Regions from separate parts of the Plantactinospora sp. WMMB782 genome, predicted to be linked through region 2. Evidence: riboswitches for the same ligand, from Rfam matches in the RefSeq annotation. Region 2 holds a riboswitch; the other holds the start of a gene.
The links. Region 2 has a riboswitch for ZMP and ZTP ahead of ACN28A_RS31020 (glycine hydroxymethyltransferase). Riboswitches for the same ligand answer to the same signal wherever they lie in the genome.

Region 1: linked by a shared signal. The riboswitch ahead of ACN28A_RS10710 (bifunctional 5,10-methylenetetrahydrofolate dehydrogenase/5,10-methenyltetrahydrofolate cyclohydrolase) and the one ahead of ACN28A_RS31020 (glycine hydroxymethyltransferase) in region 2 are both predicted to bind ZMP and ZTP.

What each region holds. Positions count from the first base shown of each region.
Region 1 covers NZ_JBMHMC010000007.1:1,894,933-1,905,628, reverse strand. Annotated here, with positions in the region: gene ACN28A_RS10730 (endo-1,4-beta-xylanase) at 1-944, opposite strand, end outside; gene ACN28A_RS10725 (extracellular solute-binding protein) at 1,151-2,602, opposite strand; gene ACN28A_RS10720 (RNA polymerase sigma factor) at 2,595-3,098, opposite strand; gene ACN28A_RS10715 (GntR family transcriptional regulator) at 3,224-4,000, opposite strand; gene ACN28A_RS10710 (bifunctional 5,10-methylenetetrahydrofolate dehydrogenase/5,10-methenyltetrahydrofolate cyclohydrolase) at 4,831-5,712, opposite strand; ZMP/ZTP riboswitch at 5,767-5,854, opposite strand; gene ACN28A_RS10705 (DUF4230 domain-containing protein) at 6,025-6,849, shown strand; gene ACN28A_RS10700 (PspC domain-containing protein) at 6,934-7,140, opposite strand; gene ACN28A_RS10695 (L-serine ammonia-lyase) at 7,515-8,885, shown strand; gene ACN28A_RS10690 (ABC transporter permease) at 9,078-9,905, shown strand; gene ACN28A_RS10685 (ABC transporter ATP-binding protein) at 9,961-10,695, shown strand; partial or broken gene ACN28A_RS10680 (DUF5941 domain-containing protein) at 10,695-10,696, shown strand, end outside.
Region 2 covers NZ_JBMHMC010000007.1:6,488,204-6,498,899, reverse strand. Annotated here, with positions in the region: gene ACN28A_RS31055 (LuxR C-terminal-related transcriptional regulator) at 1-1,187, shown strand, start outside; gene ACN28A_RS31050 (LuxR family transcriptional regulator) at 1,207-1,740, shown strand; gene ACN28A_RS31045 (YkvA family protein) at 1,808-2,170, shown strand; gene ACN28A_RS31040 (lysophospholipid acyltransferase family protein) at 2,225-3,019, opposite strand; gene ACN28A_RS31035 (cytochrome ubiquinol oxidase subunit I) at 3,168-4,649, shown strand; gene cydB (cytochrome d ubiquinol oxidase subunit II) at 4,705-5,700, shown strand; gene ACN28A_RS31025 (siderophore-interacting protein) at 5,864-6,730, shown strand; gene ACN28A_RS31020 (glycine hydroxymethyltransferase) at 6,828-8,315, opposite strand; ZMP/ZTP riboswitch at 8,334-8,425, opposite strand; gene ACN28A_RS31015 (hypothetical protein) at 8,573-9,295, opposite strand; gene ACN28A_RS31010 (SDR family oxidoreductase) at 9,559-10,287, shown strand; gene ACN28A_RS31005 (helix-turn-helix transcriptional regulator) at 10,425-10,696, shown strand, end outside.

The DNA.
Region 1 (10,696 bases), 4.6 Mb from region 2:
CTGCCCACCTGCCCGGCCTCCTTGTAGGTGTCGATCGGCAGGAAGAACCGCACGTCGACCTCGGTGAAGGCGGTCTCCAGGCCGAGCTTGTCGAACCGGGCCAGGTTCTGCGGGGCGTCGATCGGCAGCGGGTACTGGAGGTCGAGGTGGCCCTGGAAACCCATGCCGTGCAGTGGCACCCGCTGCTTGCGCAGCTGCTTGGCCAGCTCGTAGTAGGCGGTGCTCTTCGGGTTGATGTTGTCGATCGCGTAGTCGTTGAGGAAGAGCTTGGCCCTCGGGTCGGCCGCGTGTGCCAGGCGCAGGGCGTAGGCGATGTAGTCCGGGCCGAGAAGCTGGTGGAAGATGGTGTCCCGGAGCACCGGGGAGTTGCCGTCGGTGAACGCCTCGTTGACGACGTCCCAGGCCCGGACCTTGCCCCGGTAGCGCTTCACCACGGTGGTGATGTGGTTGCGGACGATGTCACGCAGCTCGGCCGCGTCGATCGAGCCGTCGGCGACGCCGTCGGTCAGCCAGGCGGGGAGCTGGCTGTGCCAGAGCAGCGTGTGCCCGTGCACCTTCTGCCCGTTGCGCCGGGCGAACTCGACAAGCTCGTCGGCCGGGCCCCAGTTGTACTCTCCCCGGGTCGGCTCCAGCTCGGCCCACTTCATCACGTTCTCGGCGGTGACCGCGGAGAACTCCCGGGCGGCCAGCTCTCGGTACTCGGTGTCGGCCTCCAGGGCGGCCATGTCGACCGCGGTACCGATGCCCAGGCCGTGCTTGCGGGCCAGCACCCGCAGCGGAAGGTCGGTGGACGTCCCGCGCGGTCCGTGCGCGGCGGGGCCGCCCAGGGACTGCGGTGCCTGGGCCGGTGCCTGCGCCGGTCCCGCGGTGGCGGTCGACGGCCCGATCGGGTAGAGGGCACCGGCGGCGAGCACGCCGACCAGGGCAATCCGAAGCTTTCTCATCGAACAAGGCCTCCAGGGTGGGGTTCGACGTTGCGCCGCCGGCCGGAGCCGGCGGGACCGGCGCACGAGGGGACGGATGCACGGCGATCACTACCGGAACGCCCACCGGACTCGGATTGCTGCCGAATGGATTGTCAGAGATCCGACACTTTGAATGGGCCGCAGGGTGTTCCCGTGACCTCAGCGAATGTGTTACGGAACTCCGTTCAGCCGGACTCCGCCATCACCGCTACGAACTGCTCCGGGGTGAGTTCTCCCTCGAACAGCCGGCGCAGCTCCCGCACCAGTGCCGCACCGGCCGCCGGCTCCAACGCCTGGTCCCAGGCCAGCCCGTACGACGGGGCCCGGCTGACCAGTTCGTGCACCGAGGAAGTGAACCCGCCGTGCTCGGTGTTCCGCAGCCGGTCGGCCGCGTCCGTCACCGGCGGCACCTCGCCGTCGGCCACCAGGTCGTCCAGGTACTCGTCGGAGGCGACCGCCCGGACGAAGTCCAGCGCCGCCGCCGGCTGACGGCTGCCGGCGAGTACCGAGAAGTAGTGGGTCGGCACGCCGACCAGGCCGGCCGGGTCCCCGACACCGCCCGCGACCGCCGGAAACGGCACGAAGCCCAGGTCGCCGTCGACCACGAAGTCCGGGTTCCGGGCGAGCTGGGTCGGATATTCCCAGGTACCCATCAGGTGCATCGCGGCCTGCCCCTTGGCCAACCGGCCCGGCGCGGTGCCGTCGTCATAACCGGTCCAGGGAAACGCGGTGCCGAAGGCGCCCCGCTCGACGAGCGCACGCGCCTCCCGCAGCGCCGTCAGCACCGCCGGATTCGACCAGGCACCGGGGCGGCCGGCCACGATGTCGGCGGTGACCTGCGGGCCGCCGATCCGCTCGGCCAGGTACATCACCCACATCAACTCGGTCCAGCCCTGTGCGCCGCCCAGCGCGATCGGCGTGATGTCCCGGGACTTGAAGGTGTCCACCAGGGCGAGCAGTTCGGCGTAGTCGCGCGGCGGCCGTACGCCGGCGTCGGCGAAGACTCCCCGGTGGTAGAAGAGCACCACCGGCTGGGTACCGCCCATCGGGATGCCGTACTGCCGGCCGTCCACCGCCCCGCCGGCCAGCGCGGTCGGCAGGAACCGGCTGCCGACCCCGGGCTCGTCCCGCAGCGGGGTCAGGTCGGCGAGCAGGCCGCCCCGAGCCAGGCCGGCCAGAGTCGAGCCGCCCCAACTGGCGAAGACGTCCGGGCCGTCCGCCGAACCCACGGCGGTACGCAGCTGCTCCTTGTACTCCTCGTTGCCGAAGGTCTGCAGGTCCACCTTGACCTCGGCGTCGCGGTTGTAGCGGTTCACCAGCTTCTGCAACGCGGGCGCGTCACCCGGCTGGTGGATCGCCCAGACCCGGATCGTGCCCGGCAGCCGCTCGTCGGTCGGCGGCACCTGCCGGACCGACCGGAGCAGGTCCGCTCCGGTCAGCGTCACCGCCAGCACCAGGACCGCCACCGCCAGGCTGGCCAGCCCGGTCCGCTGCCGGCGTCGGCGCCGGTAGCGCCGCCGGATCGCGGCGACCGCACCGGGACCGGCCGCCGGCAGGGCCTGCTGTGCCTGGTTCAGGGTGCTGGCCAGCTCCCGGGCCAGCCGCCGGTCCTCCGCCGGACCCAACTCGTCAACCACGTCCGCTCCGAATCGTCGACTCCGCGGGTGCCAGGTGCGCCCGCAGCATGCGCTTGGCCCGCGCGTACCGGCTGGAAACCGTGCCCGGAGGTTCGTCGCAGATCCCGGCGATCTCGCTGAACGTGTACCGGTAGAGCACGTGCAGCACCACGACGGTCCGCTCCGCCTTGCCGAGCTGCTGCAACGCCTGCCACAGCGCGCCGTTGCCGACCGCCGTCGCGGCCGGGTCGTCGGGCCGGTGGTCCACCTCGTCGGTGGGCACCTCGCGGCGCCAGCGCCGCCACCGGCTCACGTTGCGGGTCACGATCACCTGCCGGGCGTACGCCTCCGGGTTCTGCCCGGCCTTCGGCCACCGCTGCCACACCTCGACCACCGCGATCTGGGCCAGGTCGTCCGCCTCCGCCGCGCTGCCGCTGATCAGGTACGCGAACCGGCGCAGAGCGTCCAGGCGCGCCCGAGCGAACTCCTCGGCGTCGCTGAACGCACCCTGGGCCATCGGGATCCTCCTCCGGGCTCCTGACGCCGGCCGCCGTCGATTCGCTGTAATCCGAACATAGACGGCCGACGTCGCCAGGTCAGCCGGCCGGTCGTCCCTTGTCCGGGTCCGAGGGGGTCGCCGGATCAGGTGAGGTCGATGAAGTAGTCCAGCTCGACCCGGTCCGCCGGAATCACGATGTCGGTGGCGACCTCGACCACCCGGTTCCCGGCGTACGTCTGCCGGGTGATGGTCAGCACGGGTACGCCACCGGGAATTCGGAGCGTCTCGGCCTCGTCCCGGACCGGCATCCTCGCCCGAACCCGCTCCCGGACGCCGGTGACGACGATGCCGAGGCTGAAGAGTTGGCCCGTGTTGCCGCCCGGCCAGGGCTCCCGGTCCGGATCGGCCACCGGGGTAGCCGCGACCATGTCGAGCAGCAGGCACGACGTCGACATCTGCTGTGGTACGCCCTGCGACCTGAACACGAACCGGCGCTCAAGGAGCATCGTCCCGGCGTCGACGCCGAACAGTTCTGCCGTCGACGGATCGGCGGGCACTTCTCGGAAGGTCTTGTCCAACTGGTAGTCCGACCAGTCGATCCGCTGGTCCGCCGTGAACGAGGTGCCCAACTCGCCGGTGCGAACCTGCTCCAGCTCCCGCCGATACCGCTCGGCGCCGAGCCGCCGCACCGGCAGGACGGGGCGGGCGTAGGTTCCGCGCCCCATCTCGGTGACGACCAAGCCCTCGCTCCGGAGCAGCGCTACCGCCTCGCGGACGGTACCGCGCGCGACACCGAACTCCTCGATGAGAGCTGACTCCGACGGCAGGATGCTGCCGGGCGGGATCGCGCCGGACAGGATCCGGCGGCGCAGCTCATCCGCAACCCGTCGATAACGAGGTCGGTCGTGCGGGGTAGGCACGTCGGTCACCGTACCCCCGATCAACGTGGTCGTAGCGCTTTGCTCTTTGCGACGATCCTATCTAGACGACCTATCTAGATAGGTGTAACTTGTTGTCCAAGCGGCCGGCACGGTTAGTGATCTAGGGGTAGGCGCTTCTGGGCCGGTCGCCCTCAGGCTGGCATGACATCGACTCCCCACGTCGCAGTCCGGCCGCCCAGAGTCTGGCGCCACCGGTCCCCAGAGCCAATGACCGAGGCGCTCACGACAACATGGCAGGAGATAAGCGTGAAGCTGTGGGAACGGTGGCGAGCCCGCCGCCACCAGAAGTGCGGAGCCGTCCTCATCTGTGGCCTCTCGCGGCTGACCCACGGTCGGTGGCGGCTGCACCGGGCCGGCCGATGCTGACGTGGTGGCTCGGCCTTCGGATCTGGCGACGGCGCCGGGTCCGGGACTACCGGTGGGACGGTCGCCGCTGGTACCGGGTCCATGGACCGACCGGATGATCGGCCCATGGGCGCGCTGGGAGCGATTTGCCGCGCGACAGCGCCGCCGCGAGCGGGACGCCGACGGACACACCCCCGCCGACACATACGACTGCGCGAAATGTGAGCACCCGTGGCCATGCCCGCAGGCGCGTCTGGCCCTTCTCCTCGGCTTCGACGGGGACCGGGTCGGACTCATGATCTACCTCGGTGTCCACCTTGCCCGCGCCCTGGAAGCGTTGCCCGATCGGCACCCAGCACTCATCGTCGGGCAGATCCTGCACTGGGTACCTCGACGCAACTGACCCACTTCACCTACTCGCCCACCCCTGTCGCCAATTCCCTCAGGACCGGGCGCGCCAACGCCTAGCGCCGCTCGGTCGCTCCGTGCGTCTGCCGCTCGGCCAGTTCGACGGCGTTGCGGAAGAGCATCGCCACGGTGGTCGGGCCGACCCCGCCGACCCGGGGCGTGATCGCCCCGGCCACCGTCGCGCACGACTCGTCCAGGTCGGGCAGCAGCCGGCGCCCCGCGTAGCGCACCCCGCCGCCGATCGCGACCGCGCCGGGCCGCAGGTGCTCCGGCCGCAGGATCCCGGGTACGCCCACCGCCGCGACCACCACGTCGGCCCGGCGGGTGTGCCGCTCCCATCCGGGTACGCCACTGTGCACGACGGTGACCGCGGCGTCGGCGGTGGGTCGCTTCTGGCTCAGCAGCAGCGACAGCGGCCGGCCCAGTGTCGTCCCGCGCCCGAGGATCACCACGTCCCGGCCGGCGAGCGGGATCTGGTGGAAGGCGAGCAGCGCCTCGATCCCGGCCGGGGTGCACGGGACCGGGCCGGGCAGCCCGGCGGCGAGCCGGCCCAGGCTCTTCGGGTGCAGCCCGTCGACGTCCTTGGCCGGGTCGATCGCCAGCACCGCCGCCGGGTAGTCGAGGTGCCCGGGAACGGGATGTTGCACCAGGACGGCGTGCACCGCCGGATCCGCGTTGTAATCCTGGATCGCCCGGAGCAGGTCGGCCTGGTCGGCGCTGCCGGGCAGGTGGATGTGCGGGGAGGCGAAGCCAAGTTCGGCGGCGCGCTGCTGCTTCATCCGGATGTAGCCGGCGCTGGCGGAGTCGTCGCCGACCAGAATCGTCGCCAGGCTCGACACGACACCGGCGCGGCGCAGCGCGGCAACCCGGGCGGTCACCTCCGCGAACACCGCCTCGGCGACGGGCCTACCGGGCAGCAGTCGGGCGGTACGGGGCATGGAGTCGGTACGGCTCTCGGGCACGGTCACGGGGCTTCCTCTCGACGCGGAAAGCCCCGGCACCCAGGCGTACGGCGACGGAGTGCAGCCCGGCGCCCGCTTCCCGGTGGTACTCCACCCGACGCCAGTCACGACCGCCGCGCTGAGCCTATCCCCGGTCCGCCACGCCCGCCGGTCACAGCGGGTCAACGCGTCCCTGAGCTGCCCAGACGTCCGGTCGAAGCCTCTCGGTCCCGCTCGACTCGCGGGTGTCGTACCGGGGCCGTACCGTTTTCCTCAGGTGCTCTGACGACCAAGGACGGTGAGGGCGAGATGTCCCGAGAAGGCGATGTCAACCAGCCCACTCGTGAGTTCCCCGGCTACGCGAAGGGAAAGGCCACCCCGCCGGAGCCGGCGGACCCGTGGTCCGACGGCGCGGGGGACGGGACCCGGGAGTTCGACGCCGACCAGCCCCGGCCGGAGCGGTCCGATCCGGAGCCGGCCGGTGCCGGCGGCGGCCGGTGGGGACGCGGCGTGTTCGTGCTTGTCGGCATCATCGGCCTGGCCGCCGTGCTGGTGCTCGGGGTGCAGGTCAGCGGCATCCTGCCGGACTGGCGCAACCCGTTCACCAAGGAGGAGACCGACCGCAGCCAGCCGCCGCTGCTGAAGTCGATCCAGGACCTCAGCCGCTACGTGGCGGCCGAGGGCAACTTCGAGGTCGTCGTCGACCTGGAGAACAACCGCAAGTACGTGCCGGAGTTCCTGCTCGGCGAGCGCACCCTCTTCGTCGGTGCCGGCACCGTCGACGCGTACGTCGACTTCGGAGCGCTGGGTGACGACGCGGTGGTGGTCTCGGAGGACCGGAAGTCGGTGGAGATCAAGCTGCCGGCACCGCAGCTCGGCGAGGTGAACCTGGACCTGGAGCGCAGTTACGTCTTCGCCGAGAAGCGCGGCATCCTCAACCAGCTCGGCGAGGTCTTCGGCGGCGATCCCAACCGGCAGCGCGAGGTCTACCTCAAGGCCGAGCAGAAGATCGCCGACTCGGCGAAGAGCAGCGGGCTCGGCGAGCGTGCCCAGGAGAACACCCGGAAGATGCTCGACCAGATGCTCAGGTCGCTCGGCTACGAGCAGGTCACCATCAGCTACGTCCAGCCGTGACCGTTCGGGCCGGGACGCGTCGGGCATCGCGCCCCGGAGCGTCCCGGCCCGGCGGCAGCGGCACGCCGGGCCGAGTCCGATAGGTCAGTGTGCCGCGACGTAGTGGCGGTCCTCGTTCGGCATGATGATCCAGAGCGCCAGGTAGATCACCACCTGCGTGCCGGGAAGCAGCAGCGACAGGATGAAGAGCAGCCGCATCATTCCGGCGGACATGCCGAAGCGGCGGGCCAGGCCGGCGCAGACGCCGGCGATCATGCGGTTGTCCCGGGGGCGGGTGAGCTTGCGGCTCATCGTCGACTCCTCGATGCGATGGAACGGGCGGCTGATTCCACGGTAGGAACGCGGGGGTGCGCCGCCCTCGGCCTCCAGACGGATCCGGACACCCCGTACCCGTAGGTACTTACCCGGGCGGGCCAGCCGGACACCCGACGCGACGGCCCGAGCGGGGAACCCGCGCCGCAGGCCGGGCATGCCGAGCGCCCAGGCCGGGCGTGCCGAGCGCCCAGGCCGGGCGTGCCCAGCGCCGCAGGCCGGGCGTGCCGAGCGGGGTGGAGCGGGCCGGGGTAGGCTCGCGGACCGGCAGCTCAGGGGCGGGTTCGGCGGATATGCCGGTGACCGTCCGGCGGCCGGTGGGCGGCAACGGGGCCGGCCCGGGAGGAGTTTCGATGATCAGCGCCTTCGACCTGTTCACGGTCGGGATCGGGCCGTCCAGCTCGCACACCGTCGGGCCGATGCGGGCCGCCCGTACCTTCGCGGCCGGGCTGAAGGCGGACGGGCTGCTGGCCGAGACGGCCCGGGTACGCGCCGAACTCTTCGGCTCGCTCGGCGCCACCGGACACGGGCACGGCAGTGGCCCGGCGGTGCTGCTCGGGCTGCTCGGTGAGGCGCCGGAGACGGTGGATCCGGACGGGGTGCCGGAAGCGGTGGCGGCGATCCGGGACGGTGGCCGGCTGGCCGTACTCGGGATGCACGAGGTCGACTTCGACGCCGACCGGGATCTGCTGCTGCACCGCCGCCGGTCGTTACCGTTCCATCCGAACGGGATGACCTTCACCGCGTACGCCCCGTCGGGTGAACCGGTGCGGACCCGGACCTACTACTCGGTCGGCGGCGGGTTCGTGGTCGACGAGACCGCGACCGGCGCGGACCGGATCAAGGCGGACAGCACCCGGGTCCGGTACCCGTTCACGACCGGGGCCGAGCTGCTGGCGCTCACCAGCGAGACCGGACTGTCGATAAGCGGGATCATGCTGGCCAACGAGCGTTCCTGGCGCAGCGAGGCGGAGATCCGTGCCGGCCTGCTGGAGATCTGGCGGGTAATGCGCGAGTGCGTCGACCGGGGCAGCCGGCGGGCCGGGACGCTCCCCGGCGGGCTGCGGGTCCGGCGCCGCGCCGCCGAGCTGCGGCGGAGCCTGGAGGCGGATCCGGGCTCGACCGACCCGCTGCGGGTGATGGACTGGGTGACGCTGTTCGCGCTGGCGGTGAACGAAGAGAACGCGGCCGGCGGCCGGGTGGTGACCGCCCCGACGAACGGGGCGGCCGGGATCATCCCGGCGGTGTTGCACTACTACACCCGGTTCGTGCCGGGGGCGTCCGAGGAGGGCGTACTGCGCTTCCTGCTCGCCGCCGCCGCGATCGGCGTGCTGTTCAAGGAGAACGCCTCGATCTCCGGTGCCGAGGTCGGCTGCCAGGGTGAGGTCGGCTCGGCCTGCTCGATGGCGGCGGCCGGGCTGGCCGAGGCGCTCGGCGGCACTCCGGCGCAGGTGGAGAACGCGGCCGAGATCGGCATGGAGCACAACCTGGGGCTGACCTGCGATCCGGTCGGCGGCCTGGTGCAGATCCCGTGCATCGAGCGGAACGCGGTGGCCAGCATCAAGGCGATCACGGCGGCCCGGCTGGCGTTGCGTGGCGACGGGGAGCACGCGGTGTCCCTGGACAAGGTGATCAAGACGATGCGGGAGACCGGTGCCGACATGAAGGTCAAGTACAAGGAGACCGCCAGGGGCGGTCTCGCGGTGAATGTCATCGAGTGCTGACCCCGCCCGGGTACGGCGGGCGTCGCGGAGGTGGCGGGCGGACGGCCGTCGGGTAGCGTTGACGGGACAGCCGGGAAGACGTTCTACCCCGGTCGATCCTTGTTTGGGGCGATTTTTCCGACTGTTACCCTATGTCGGGCCCGAGCGATCGGTCCCCGAGCGATCGGCCCAGGACGAGCCCGGGAGGCGGCCGTGACGTCTGGCGTGGTGGCGGTGTGGTCGCACCGCAACACGCTCCGGCTGCTGGTCCGGCGGGACCTGGCGGTGAAATACCAGCAGTCGGTGCTGGGCTACCTCTGGTCGCTGATCGAGCCGCTCGGCATGGGCGTCATCTACTTCTTCGTCTTCGGGGTGCTCTACCGCTCGGCCACCGACCGGCACCTCGGGGACGCCGCCGAGTCCTACCCGCTCTTCCTGATCACCGGGATCTTCGCCTGGATGTGGACGAGTTCGGCGATCGGCGAGGCGACCGCCGCGCTCACCGGGCAGGCCCGGCTGATCACCACGATGAACCTGCCCCGCGAGGTCTTCCCGATCGGCCGGGTCGCCGGCCGGTTCGCCGAGTACCTCGCCGGGCTGCCGATCCTGGCCACCATCGCGATCGTCTACGCCTCGCTGGACCGGATCGAGATCGGGGTGTCGCTGCTGGCCCTGCCGCTGGCGGTGCTGATCCAGGCCACCCTGCTGGTCGGGATCGCCCTGCTGCTCTCCTCGCTCAACGTGCTGATGCGGGACATCGAGCGGCTGATGCGGCTGGTCACCCGGGTGCTCTTCTACGCCACCCCGATCATCTACCCGCTGACCCTGGTCCGGGACTCGTCGCTGCCGGGCTGGGTCAAGACCGGGTACGAGCTGAACCCGCTGGTCGGGATCTTCCAGCTCCACCACGCGGTCTGGTATCCGGACGAGTTCCCCGACGCCCGGCTGCTCGGGGTGTCGGTCGGCGGCAGCCTGCTGGTGCTGCTCGCCGGCTGGTGGGTGTTCCGCCGCCTCGAACCCGCCGTGCTGAAGGAGCTGTAGTGGCCGGCGGAGCTGTGCCGGCCGGCGCGACGGGGGTGGGGTAGTGGCCGGGGCGATGGTGCAGGCGGAGAACCTCGGCATCCGGTTCGTCCGCAACCGGCGGCGCAACCTGCGGCTGCGGGAGATGTTCATCCACCGGGGGCGCCGGCAGCCGGCCGCCGGGGTCTTCTGGCCGCTGCGCGACGTCTCCTTCTCGGTCGCCCCCGGCGACACCGTCGGGATCATCGGCCGCAACGGCACCGGCAAGAGCACCCTGCTCCGGCTGATCGCCGGGGTGCTGATCCCGGACGAGGGCCGGATCCGGGTCGGCGGCGCCGTCGCGCCGCTGCTGGAACTCTCCGCCGGCTTCTCCAACGACCTGACCGGGCGGGAGAACGTCCACCTGCTCGGCTCGCTGCACGGGCTCAGCCCGAGCTTCCTGCGGCGGCACTTCGACGAGATCATCGAGTTCTCCGGCGAGCAGATCGCCAAGGCCATCGACACCCCGGTCCGGCACTACTCGTCCGGGATGAAGGTCCGGCTCGGCTTCTCGGTGATCGCCCAACTCCAGCACCCGGTACTGCTGATGGACGAGGTGACGGCGGTCGGCGACGCCGACTTCCGGAAGAAGTGCTACGACACCATCGACCGGCTGATCGCCGAGGGCCGTACGGTGATGCTTGTCTCGCACAACGAGAACGACCTCACCCGGTTCTGTAGCCGGGGACTCTACTTCGACGGAGGACGATTGCGGGTGGACGGCACCATACGCGAGGCACTTGACGCATACCACGACGTGGTCAGGCCGTGAT
Region 2 (10,696 bases):
GGACGGCCGGCTGGGAACCGGCGCTCGCCTCGGCCGCCGCGGCGGCGGGTGCGGCCGGTGACCCGCTCTCCGCCCGGTGGAGTGCCTGGCTGATGGTCGAGACGCTGCTCGCCGACGGCCGGCTCGGCGAGGCCGGGCAGGCCGCCCGGGCGGCCGAGCTGGCCTGCGCGGCCGACCTCGCCTACAGCTGGCAGACCCGCTTCCTGGCCGCCCGGCTCTGGTGCGCGGCGCTGCGCGGCGGCCAGCCCGGCTCCGAATCCGACCACCAGCCCCTCGGCCCCGGCCAGCTCGCCTCCGACCCGGACCAGGCGCCGCATCCCGACCGGCGTCTCGACCCCGACCGGGTACTCGGTCCCGACGAGGCGCTGCGCCGGGCCGGTGACCTGACCGACCGGACCCTGCCGGCCGTGGCCCGCGGCTACGCGGTCGCCGCCGCCAGCCTCGTCGAGGCCGACGGTGGGCTGCTCGGCCCGGCCCGGTCCCGGCTGGCAGCCACCACCGTCGGTGGCTCCGCCGGAGCCGACGCGCTGCTGGACTGGGTCCGCCGGGAGGCGGCCTGGCTCGACGGCCAGCCGGACCAGGCCGCCGGATCACCGGCCGGCGGCCCGCCGCTGGTCGACGGGCTGCGGCAGATCACCGCCCGCTGGGCCGGCTACGACGGCGCCGGCGGCGGTCCGGGACTGCCCGACGGTGTCGTCAGCACGCCCGGGGCCGGACCGGCACCGGTACGGCAGACGCTGGCCGCCTGGGACACCCCGGGCGGCGACCCGGCCGGTTTCACCCGGGCCGCGGACGCCTGGCGGGAACTGGCGGCCCGGGAGGAGGTGCGCTGCCTGCTCGCCGCCGGACTGCACGAGCCGGACCCGGCCCGGGGCGTCCCGGCACTGCTGGCCGCCGAGGAACGCGCCGAGCGGGCCGGGCTGGTCGTGCTGCTCGGCCGGATCCGTCGCGCGCTGCGCCGGCACGCCGTACGCCGCGACGTCCGGGGTGCCCGGGCGGACGGCGACCTGACCGACCGGGAACGTGAGGTGCTCCGGCTGGTCGCCGCCGGCGAGCCGACCCGACGCATCGCCGGCCGGCTGGGTATATCCGCCGAGACGGTGGAGACCCACGTCCGGTCCGGGATGCGCAAACTGGGCGCCCGCACCCGTACCGAGGCCGCGGCCCTCGCCCTGGAGGTGCTGTGACTGGTGCTGGAGGTGCACGATGACGGACCCGCCGCGCTACGTCGTACCGTCGGCGACGGACGCCACCACGGTGCTGCGCCGGCTGGCCCGGGACGGGTGGTCCACCCGGGAGGGCTTCGCCGTCGCCGAGCCGGGCTGGGACCTGGCCGCGGCCCGGCTGGTGCTGTTCGGGCGGGTGCCGGACGCCGAGACGGTCCGGCTCGCCGTGCTGGCCGCCGCTCGGGGCGCCGGACTGGTGGCCATCGTGGACCCGGCCGGCGAGCTGGGCCGGGCGCTTGTCGACGACCTGGGCCGGCTCGGCCCGGTGCACCGGGACCCCGACGACCTGCCGGAATCCGACACCGAGTCGGCGGTGGACCGGCTGATCCCGGAGCAGCGGGCGCTGCTGGCACGGCTCGCCGAGGGCGAGACCATCGCGGCCGCCGCGGCGGCGGAGTTCCTGTCGCTGCGTACCGCGAACCGGCGGATCGCCCAGGCCCGCGAGGCGCTCGGGGTGCGGACCACCCGGGAGGCGGTCCTCGCCTACCTGCGGCAACGCCGCTCCGCCGACTGACCCGACTGCGCGATTCCACGCTGCCACCCAGCGGGCGGCGGGGGAGCTGCCGGGTTACCGTTACGGCATGTCCCAGGAGGCGTGGACTCTGATCTTGGTGTTGGGCGGCATCGTGGCGGTCGCCACGCTGGCCGGCGCCGTGGTGCTCGTGATCAGGGTGGTGCGTACCCGCAAGCTGCTCGGTGAGTTGGGTGCCGGCGGCAAGGTGGCGTTCTACGGCGCGTTGGCCTACACGGTGCTGCCGGTCGACCTGCTGCCCGACCCGATCTACCTCGACGACATCGGCGTGCTGACCGGCGCCCTGCTCTACCTGACCCGGCTGGTGCAGAAGCGCCGGGCGACCCGCGCCGGGTCGGCGACTCCCGGCTCCGGCGGCGACGTGCGGCGGTTGTCGTCCGGTCGGCCCGACGGGGCGGCTGCCCCGCGCTGACGGATCGTCGGCGGCCGTGACCGGACGGTCGCGGCGTCAGCGCGGTCACGGTTGTCAGGACGCCGTCGAGCCGTCGGGGCGGCAGCGCCGGTGCTGCCGGCGGGTCTCCGTCGGTCGGGTCGGGTCGACGTGCCGGGGCCTGTCGGGTTCGTCCGGGCGCAGCGGCACCAGGGCGACGGTGAGCGCCTCGATGATCTCTTCGGTGGCCCGGGCGGCGGCGCCGGGACTGGCCGGGTCGATGCCGGTCAGGTCGACCGGCGGGCCGAAGTGCACCCGGATCACCGGCCGGCGCCGGATCGCCCTGGCGACCGCCCGGAGCATCCCGGCCGGTGCGGCGTACGGGAGGACCTCGTGGGCGCCCCACTGGGCGACCGGCACGACTGTGGCGCCGCTGGCGAAGGCGAGCCGGGCGGTGCCGGTCTTGCCCCGTTCGGGCCACATGCCGGGGTCGAGTCCCATCCGACCCTCGGGGTAGACCAGTACCACCGAGCCGCGCGCGACCGCCGCCGCCGCCTGCTCCAGGGCGAGTCCGACGGTCGGGCTACGCCGGTCGACCCGGATGTGTCCGCTGGCCCGCATCGCGGCGCCGACGACCGGGGCCCGGAACACCCCGCCGGTGGCCATGATCCGGGGGGCGATCCGGCGTACCCGGCAGGCGGCGGTCAGCACCACCGGGTCGAACGGGTTGACGTGGTTGGCGGCCAGGATCAGCGGGCCGTGCCGCAACTCGTCCGGCACGTCGCCACTGACCCGCAGCCGGGCGAGCAGCCCGACCACGCCCCGGGCGAGTACCTGGAGGAAGAGCCAGAAGCGGGGGGCGCGCCAGGGTCGGGCGGTGGTGGTCTCCATCAGCGCTCGATCGTCGCACGGGCGGGGCGGCCCGGACGGCCGGGGCCGCGGGCGTGAGCGTCCGGGACGTGATCCACCTCCCAGCGCCACCGTCTACGACGACAGGTAGTATTTACTACGTCCGGTAGTAAAGACCTGGGGGGATTCCGTGGACGCGCTCGACGTCGCCCGATGGCAGTTCGGTGTCACCACCGTCTACCACTTCCTCTTCGTGCCGCTGACCATCGGGCTGTCGGTACTCGTCGCGATCCTGCAAACCCGCTGGCACCGTACGGGAGAGCAGCGCTACCTGCGGCTGACCAGGTTCTACGGCAAGCTCTTTCTGATCAACTTCGCCATGGGCGTGGTCACCGGCATCGTGCAGGAGTTCCAGTTCGGGATGAACTGGAGCGACTACTCCCGCTTCGTCGGCGACGTCTTCGGCGCCCCGCTGGCGATCGAGGCCCTGCTGGCGTTCTTCCTGGAATCCACCTTCATCGGCCTCTGGATCTTCGGCTGGGACCGGCTGCCCCGGCGGATCCACCTGGCGACCATCTGGGCCGCCGCGCTCGGCTCGACGCTGAGCGCGTACTTCATCCTGGCCGCGAACTCCTGGATGCAGAACCCGGTCGGCTACCGGATCAACCCGGACACCGGCCGGGCCGAACTCACCGACATCGGCGCCGTACTCACCAACAAGGTCACCCTGGTCACCTTCCCGCACACCATCGCCGGCTGCTTCCTGGTCGCCGGGTCGCTGATGGTCGCGGTCGCCGCCTGGCACCTGCGCCGCCCCGCCGGACAGGACACCGCCGACGGCACCGGCCGGCCCGGCCCGGCAGCGGAGGACCGGCCCGACGTGGCGGCGGGGGAGGACCGGGCCGCGTTCCGGTACGCCGCCCGGTTCGGTGCCTGGGTCACCCTCGCCGCCGCGGTCGCCGTCGTGGTCACCGGCGACCTGCAAGGCAAGATCATGACGCAGGTGCAGCCGATGAAGATGGCCGCCGCCGAGGCGCTCTACGACACCGAGGCACCCGCCTCGCTCTCCGTGTTCACCGTCGGCAGCCTGGACGGCAGCCGGGAACTCTTCGCCCTCAAGATCCCGTACCTGCTCTCGGTGCTCGGCACCGGCGACCCGAACGGCGAGGTCCGGGGGATCAACGACCTCCAGGCCCAGTACGTCGCCCAGTACGGCCCCGGCAGCTACACCCCGATCATCCCGGTCACCTACTGGAGCTTCCGATTCATGATCGGCTTCGGCCTGGCCGCCGCCGCGATCGCCGCCCTCGTGCTCTGGACCCACCGTCGTGGCCGCACCCCGAACTCCCGCTGGCTGGTCCGGGCCGGCCTGGTCATGCCGGTCCTGCCGCTGGCCGCGAACTGCTTCGGCTGGATCTTCACCGAGATGGGCCGGCAGCCGTGGGTCGTCTTCGGCGAGATGCTCACCCGCGACGGCGTCTCCCGCAGCGTCTCCCTGGCCGAGGTGCTCACCTCGTTCACCGCCTTCACCCTGGTCTACGCCACCCTCGCCGTCGTCGAGGTCCGGCTGCTGATCCGGTACGCCCGCGCCGGCCTGCCGGACACCGGCCCACCGCCGGAACCCGACACCGACACCGACGACGAGAACCGCCCGCTCGCCTTCGCCTACTGACGCCGCCCGCCGGCCCGACACCCAACCGACGACCCACACCCGACCGGAGTCCACCGTGGACCTGCCCACCGTCTGGTTCCTGCTCATCGCCGTCCTCTTCACCGGCTACTTCGTCCTGGAGGGCTTCGACTTCGGCGTCGGCATCCTGCTGCCGGTGCTCGGCCGCGACGACCGGGAACGCCGAGTGCTGATCAACACCATCGGGCCGGTCTGGGACGGCAACGAGGTCTGGCTGATCACCGCCGTCGGTGCCCTCTTCGCCGCCTTCCCCGCCTGGTACGCCAGCCTGCTCTCCGGCTTCTACCTGCCACTCCTGCTCGTCCTGCTCGCCCTGATCTTCCGGGGAGTCGCCTTCGAGTACCGCCACAAGCGCCCCGACCCGCGCTGGAAGGCCCGCTGGGACCTCGCCATCTTCCTCGGCTCCCTGCTTCCGGCCGCCATCTGGGGAGTGCTGCTCGGCAACCTGCTGCGCGGCGTACCGCTGGACGCCCGGGGCGATCACACCGGTGGGCTGCTCGACCTGCTCAACCCGTACGCGCTGCTCGGCGGGGCGACCACGACGGCGCTGTTCGTCACGCACGGCGCCGTCTTCCTGGCGCTGAAGACCACCGGCGAGATCCGGGTCCGGGCCGGCCGGCTCGCCGCCCGGGCCGCCGGGGCGACCGCCGCCGTCACCGCCGCGTTCCTGGCCGCCAGCCTCACCCTCCGGCACACCCCGGCCGCCGTCGCGCTCGCCGCCGCCGCCGGACTCGCCCTGGCCGGCACCCTGGCCGCCAGCCGGGTACGCCGGGAGGGCTGGGCCTTCACCGGCACCGCCGCCGCGATCGGGCTGACCGTCGCGACCCTGTTCGCCGCGCTCTTCCCGACCGTGCTGCCCTCCACCGCCGACCCGGCCGGCACCCTCACCGTCGCCAACGCCGCCTCCAGCCCCTACACGCTGACCGTGATGACCTGGGTGGCCGCCTTCTTCACCCCCGTCGTCCTCGGCTACCAGGGCTGGACCTACTGGGTGTTCCGCAAACGGATCGGGATCGGCAACATCCCCCGCTGACCGGCCTCCGCCAGCATCGGCCAGGACTTGAGACTTTCCGGCAACCAGAGCAACCAGAAGCAGGCAGCACCGCAGCCAAAGCCTCCCATAGGACTTCAATGAAACAATTGAAGTGAAAGGCTCGCACAGGGCATCGACTTCTGGTAGCCGCACGGAGGCACCGATGGGACAGCTCCCGATCCGGACCATCCGGGTCGCCGACACCACCCGGATCACGCCACGGATGGCCCGGATCACCTTCACCGGCGACGACCTCGCCGACCTGCGCCTCGACGGCCCCGACCAGCAGGTGAAGCTCTACTTCCCCAGACCCGGACAGCACCGCCCCCGGCTTCCCGAACCCGACCCCGACCTCTGGCGCTGGTACGCCGGCTTCGCCGAGATCCCCGAACCCGTGCGCCCGTGGACCCGCAGCTACACCATCCGGGCACACCACCCGCACGGCAACCTGATCGACATCGACTTCGCCCTGCACCGAAACGCCGGCCCGGCCACCCGCTGGGCCGCCTCCGCCGCCCCCGGCGACATCCTCGGCATGTTCGGCCCGTCGGCGGTCTTCGCCCGCCCGGTCCCGATCGGCGGCACCGACTGGATGCTGCTGGCCGGCGACGAGTCGGCCCTGCCGGCGATCGGCACCATCGTCGAGGCGCTGCCCGCCGGCGCCCGCGCGCACGCCTTCGTCGAGATCCCGGACCGGGCCGAGGAGCAGCACCTCGACACCCGGGCCGAGGTCACCCTGCACTGGCTGCACCGCGACAGCCCATCCGACACCCGGCTGCTCGACGCCGTCCGGGCCGCCACCTTCCCGGCCGGCACCGTGCACGCCTGGCTGGCCGGCGAGGCCGGCACCGTACGCGCCCTGCGCCGGCACCTCGTCGACGACCGGGGACTGCCGAAACGGTCGATCGACTTCGCCGGCTACTGGCGACGGAACCTGACCCAGGACGACGACCCGACCGCGGAGGACCTCGCCGAAGCCCGCGAACGCCTCGCCGAGGCCGGCGCCGGAGCGGCCACGACGCCCGACTGAACGCCACCCCCGGCACGCCTGACCGGGCGCGAAGCGGACGTGGGCGGCGAGGCCGATCCAGCAGACCGGCACCCGCCCACCCGGCACCCGGCCGGGCTCAGCCCAGGTCGACAGTCGGATACAGCGGATGGTCCGCCAGCAGGTCGGCGGCCTGCCCGGCGACCCGCCCCGCCACCGCCCGGTCCAGCACGTACCGCGCCTTGGACGGGGCGCCGTCCGGCCCCGTCCCCGGCCGGGTCTCGGTCAACACCGTGTGCAGCAGCCCGGCGATCTCGTCCATCTCCGCCGTGCCGAGCCCCCGACTCGTCAACGCCGGGGTGCCGAGCCGGATCCCCGAGGTGTACCAGGCGCCGTTCGGGTCCAGGGGCACCGAGTTCCGGTTCGTCACGATGCCGGCGTCCAGCAGTGCCGCCTCCGCCTGCCGCCCGGTCAGCCCGTACGCCGACACGTCCACCAGCAGCAGGTGGTTGTCGGTACCCCCGGTCACCAGCCGGACGCCCCGGCGCGACAGCCCCTCCGCCAGCGCCACCGCGTTGGCCAACACCTGCTCCGCGTACGCGCCGAACTCCGGCCGCCGCGCCTCCGCCAACGCGACAGCCTTGCCCGCCATCACGTGCGGCAACGGTCCACCGAGCACCATCGGGCAGCCCCGGTCGACCTGCCCGGCCAGCTCCGGCCCGCACAGCACCATCCCGCCGCGCGGACCCCGCAGCGACTTGTGCGTCGTCGACGTCACCAGGTGGGCGTGCGGCACCGGGTCGAAGTCACCGGCGAACACCTTCCCGGCGACCAGGCCGGCGAAGTGCGCCATGTCGACCATCAGCGTCGCGCCGACCTCGTCGGCGATCTCCCGCATCAGCCGGAAGTTCACCCGCCGCGGATACGCCGAATAGCCGGCCATCAGGATCAGCGGCCGGAATTCCCGGGCGATCCGGCGCACCTCGGCGTAGTCCAGCAGCCCGGTCTCCGGGTCGGTCCCGTAACTGCGCTGGTCGAACATCTTGCCGGAGATGTTCGGCCGGAAGCCGTGCGTGAGGTGCCCGCCCGCGTCCAACGACATGCCGAGCATCCGCTGGTCGCCCAGCTCCCGCCGGAGCACCGCCCAGTCGCCCTCGGTCAACTCGTTGACCTGCCGCACCCCGGCCCGGCGCAGGGCCGGCGCCTCCACCCGGTCGGCGAGCACCGCCCAGAACGCCACCAGGTTCGCGTCGATCCCGGAATGCGGCTGCACGTACGCGTGCGCCGCCCCGAACAGCTCCCGGGCATGTTCGGCCGCCACCGACTCCACGGTGTCGACGTTGCGGCAGCCGGCGTAGAACCGGCGCCCGACCGTGCCCTCGGCGTACTTGTCGCTGAACCAGTTGCCCATCGCCAGCAGTACCGCCGGGGAGGCGTAGTTCTCCGCGGCGACCAACTTCAACGACTCGCGCTGGTCGGCCAGCTCCGCACCGATCGCGTCGGCGATCCGGGGCTCCACCGCACGCACCACGTCGAGCGCCGCGCGGAACGCGACCGACTCGGTGCCGGGCGGGGACACCCGCGCCGAACCGGGCTGGGCAACGGGCTGGGACAACCGATCTGCCATGCACACCTCCTGGGCAGGAAAAACGGCCCAGGCGCACGGCACACGTCACTCGACGGGACCGCTTCCCGATGGTTGACCCCATCCCGAGCACGCCAGTCACGGTCCGGGCCGAGCGTACCAACCCGCCCGGCCCCCGGCGACCCGCCGCACCGAACCGGCGCCGATCCGAGGCGGCGCCGATCGACGGGGCGTCCCACTGGCGCCAGGCGTCGCGCAGCTCGCGTCGCCTTCCCCGAGCCGCGACCCGTCGCCGCGGCTCAGCCCGCGTCCCGCAGCTCCGCCAGCCGCGCCTCGATCTCCGCCAACTCGGCCCGCAGCTTCTCCGCCTGCTGCTCGGCCTCCCGCCGCTCCACCGCCATGATCTGCTCGACCGCCTCGTGCACCCCGGGCACGTCGATCAACGCGATCATCTTCAACGCCTCGGCCGGCTTGATCACGTACGGCTTCGCCAGCGACTTCGTACCCTGGGCCGCCGCCAGCGTCCACTCACCGTCCGCGTACGTCAACGTCACCGTCAGGCCCGCCGGACCCTTCGGCTTCGTCGCCTTGGCCGCCCGCCGGGCCGGCTTCGCCTCGCCCTCGCCGCTCGCCGGGCTGGCCGGGGGCGCGTCCACTGCGGTCACTGCTGCCTCCTTGCGGGGTGCCGGAACCGGCTCCCGGACAATCTTGAACTCTGGTTCGGCGACCGGCTCGGGCTCCGGCTCGGACCGGACCGGCGCCCGCCGCCCCGTCGCACCCTTCGGCGCGATCGCCAGGTCGGTGGGGGAGAACGGCAACTCGTCGCGACCGAACCGGACCACCACCCACTCCTCGGAGACCTCCGGATCGGTCAACTCCACCACCTGACCGAGCTGACCGGCGATCTGCCCCGCCGCCTCGGTGAACACCACCTTCGGCTTGCGACCACCCGCCAACGCGTCCCTGATCTGCTGCAACTCCTCGGTGGACAACCCCTGGTCGGCGGTACGCGCGGCAGCCATCGAATCCCTCTTCCGTACACCTGTTTGATTTCTGACTTACTACCAGGCCGGCCCGACAACGTCGAGACGGACACACCGACCCGAGATCAACAGAACCGGGGGAGCGTACCGGCCGGCCCCGACCCGACCCGGCCCGCCCGCGCCTGGCAGGATCGCCAGCTGTCGGCCCGCCGGGCGCCGGACCCGACAGCGCCGCCGCCATGATCGGCCCGGACGCCGGTCGAGGCGGACAGCACGAGGCGACGAACGAGGGGAGACAGCCCGTGACTCCACTGACGGTGGTGACCGGCGGCAGCCGGGGAATCGGCGCCGCCACCGTGCGCCAACTCGCCGCCGCAGGGCACGACCTGGTCTTCTGCTACCGCAGCGACAGCACCGCCGCCGACGAGGTGGTCCGGGACGTCACCGCCGCCGGACGCCGCTGCGTCGCCGTCCGCGCCGACACCACCGACCCCGACCAGGTGACCCGGCTCTTCGACCGGGCCGGCGAACTCGGCGAGCTGACCGGCCTGGTGAACAACGCCGGCGTCACCAGCCCGATCGGCCCGTTCACCGAACTCACCGTCGCGGACCTGCGACACGTCGTCGACGTCAACCTGATCGGGTACGTCCTCTGCGCCCAACAGGCCGCCCGCCGGATGCCTCCCGGCGGCGCGATCGTCAACGTCTCCTCCGGCGCCGCCACCCTCGGCAGCCCCGGCGAGTACGTGCACTACGCCGCCGTGAAGGCCGCCACCGACACCCTGACCGTCGGCCTGGCCAAGGAACTCGGCCCGCACGGCATCCGGGTCAACGCCGTCGCCCCCGGCATCATCCGCACCGAGATCCACGCCCGCTCCGGCCAACCGGACCGGCCGGACCAGGCCGCCGCCGCCATCCCACTGGGCCGGGCCGGTGAACCCGACGAGGTCGCCGCCGCCATCACCTGGCTGCTCGGCCCCGGCGCCAGCTACACCACCGGCACCGTGCTACGCGTCGCGGGTGGCCGCTGACCAGCCCGAACCCCCGGCCGGACTAGCCGCGGAAGCAGGGCCGGATGACAACAGGGCCGGATGACAAACAGGCACAAACCAGCCACTGGCGCTCGCCGCCTGGGCAACACCCGACCCAACATGGCACCATCGCCCAGGTGACCAGCACCTCCGCCGAACAGCACCTGCGTGACCTCGCCCGGCTGCGCCGCGTCCGCGACCGCATCGACCGCGAACACGCCCGGCCGCTGGACGTCGAGGCGCTGGCCCGGGGCGTGAACATGTCCGCCGGACACCTCAGCCGGCAGTTCCGGCAGGTCTACGGCGAGTCGCCCTACTCGTACCTCATGACCCGGCGGATCGAACGCGCGATGGCGCTGCTGCGCCGTGGCGACCTCAGCGTCACCGAAGTCTGCTTCACGGTCGGCTG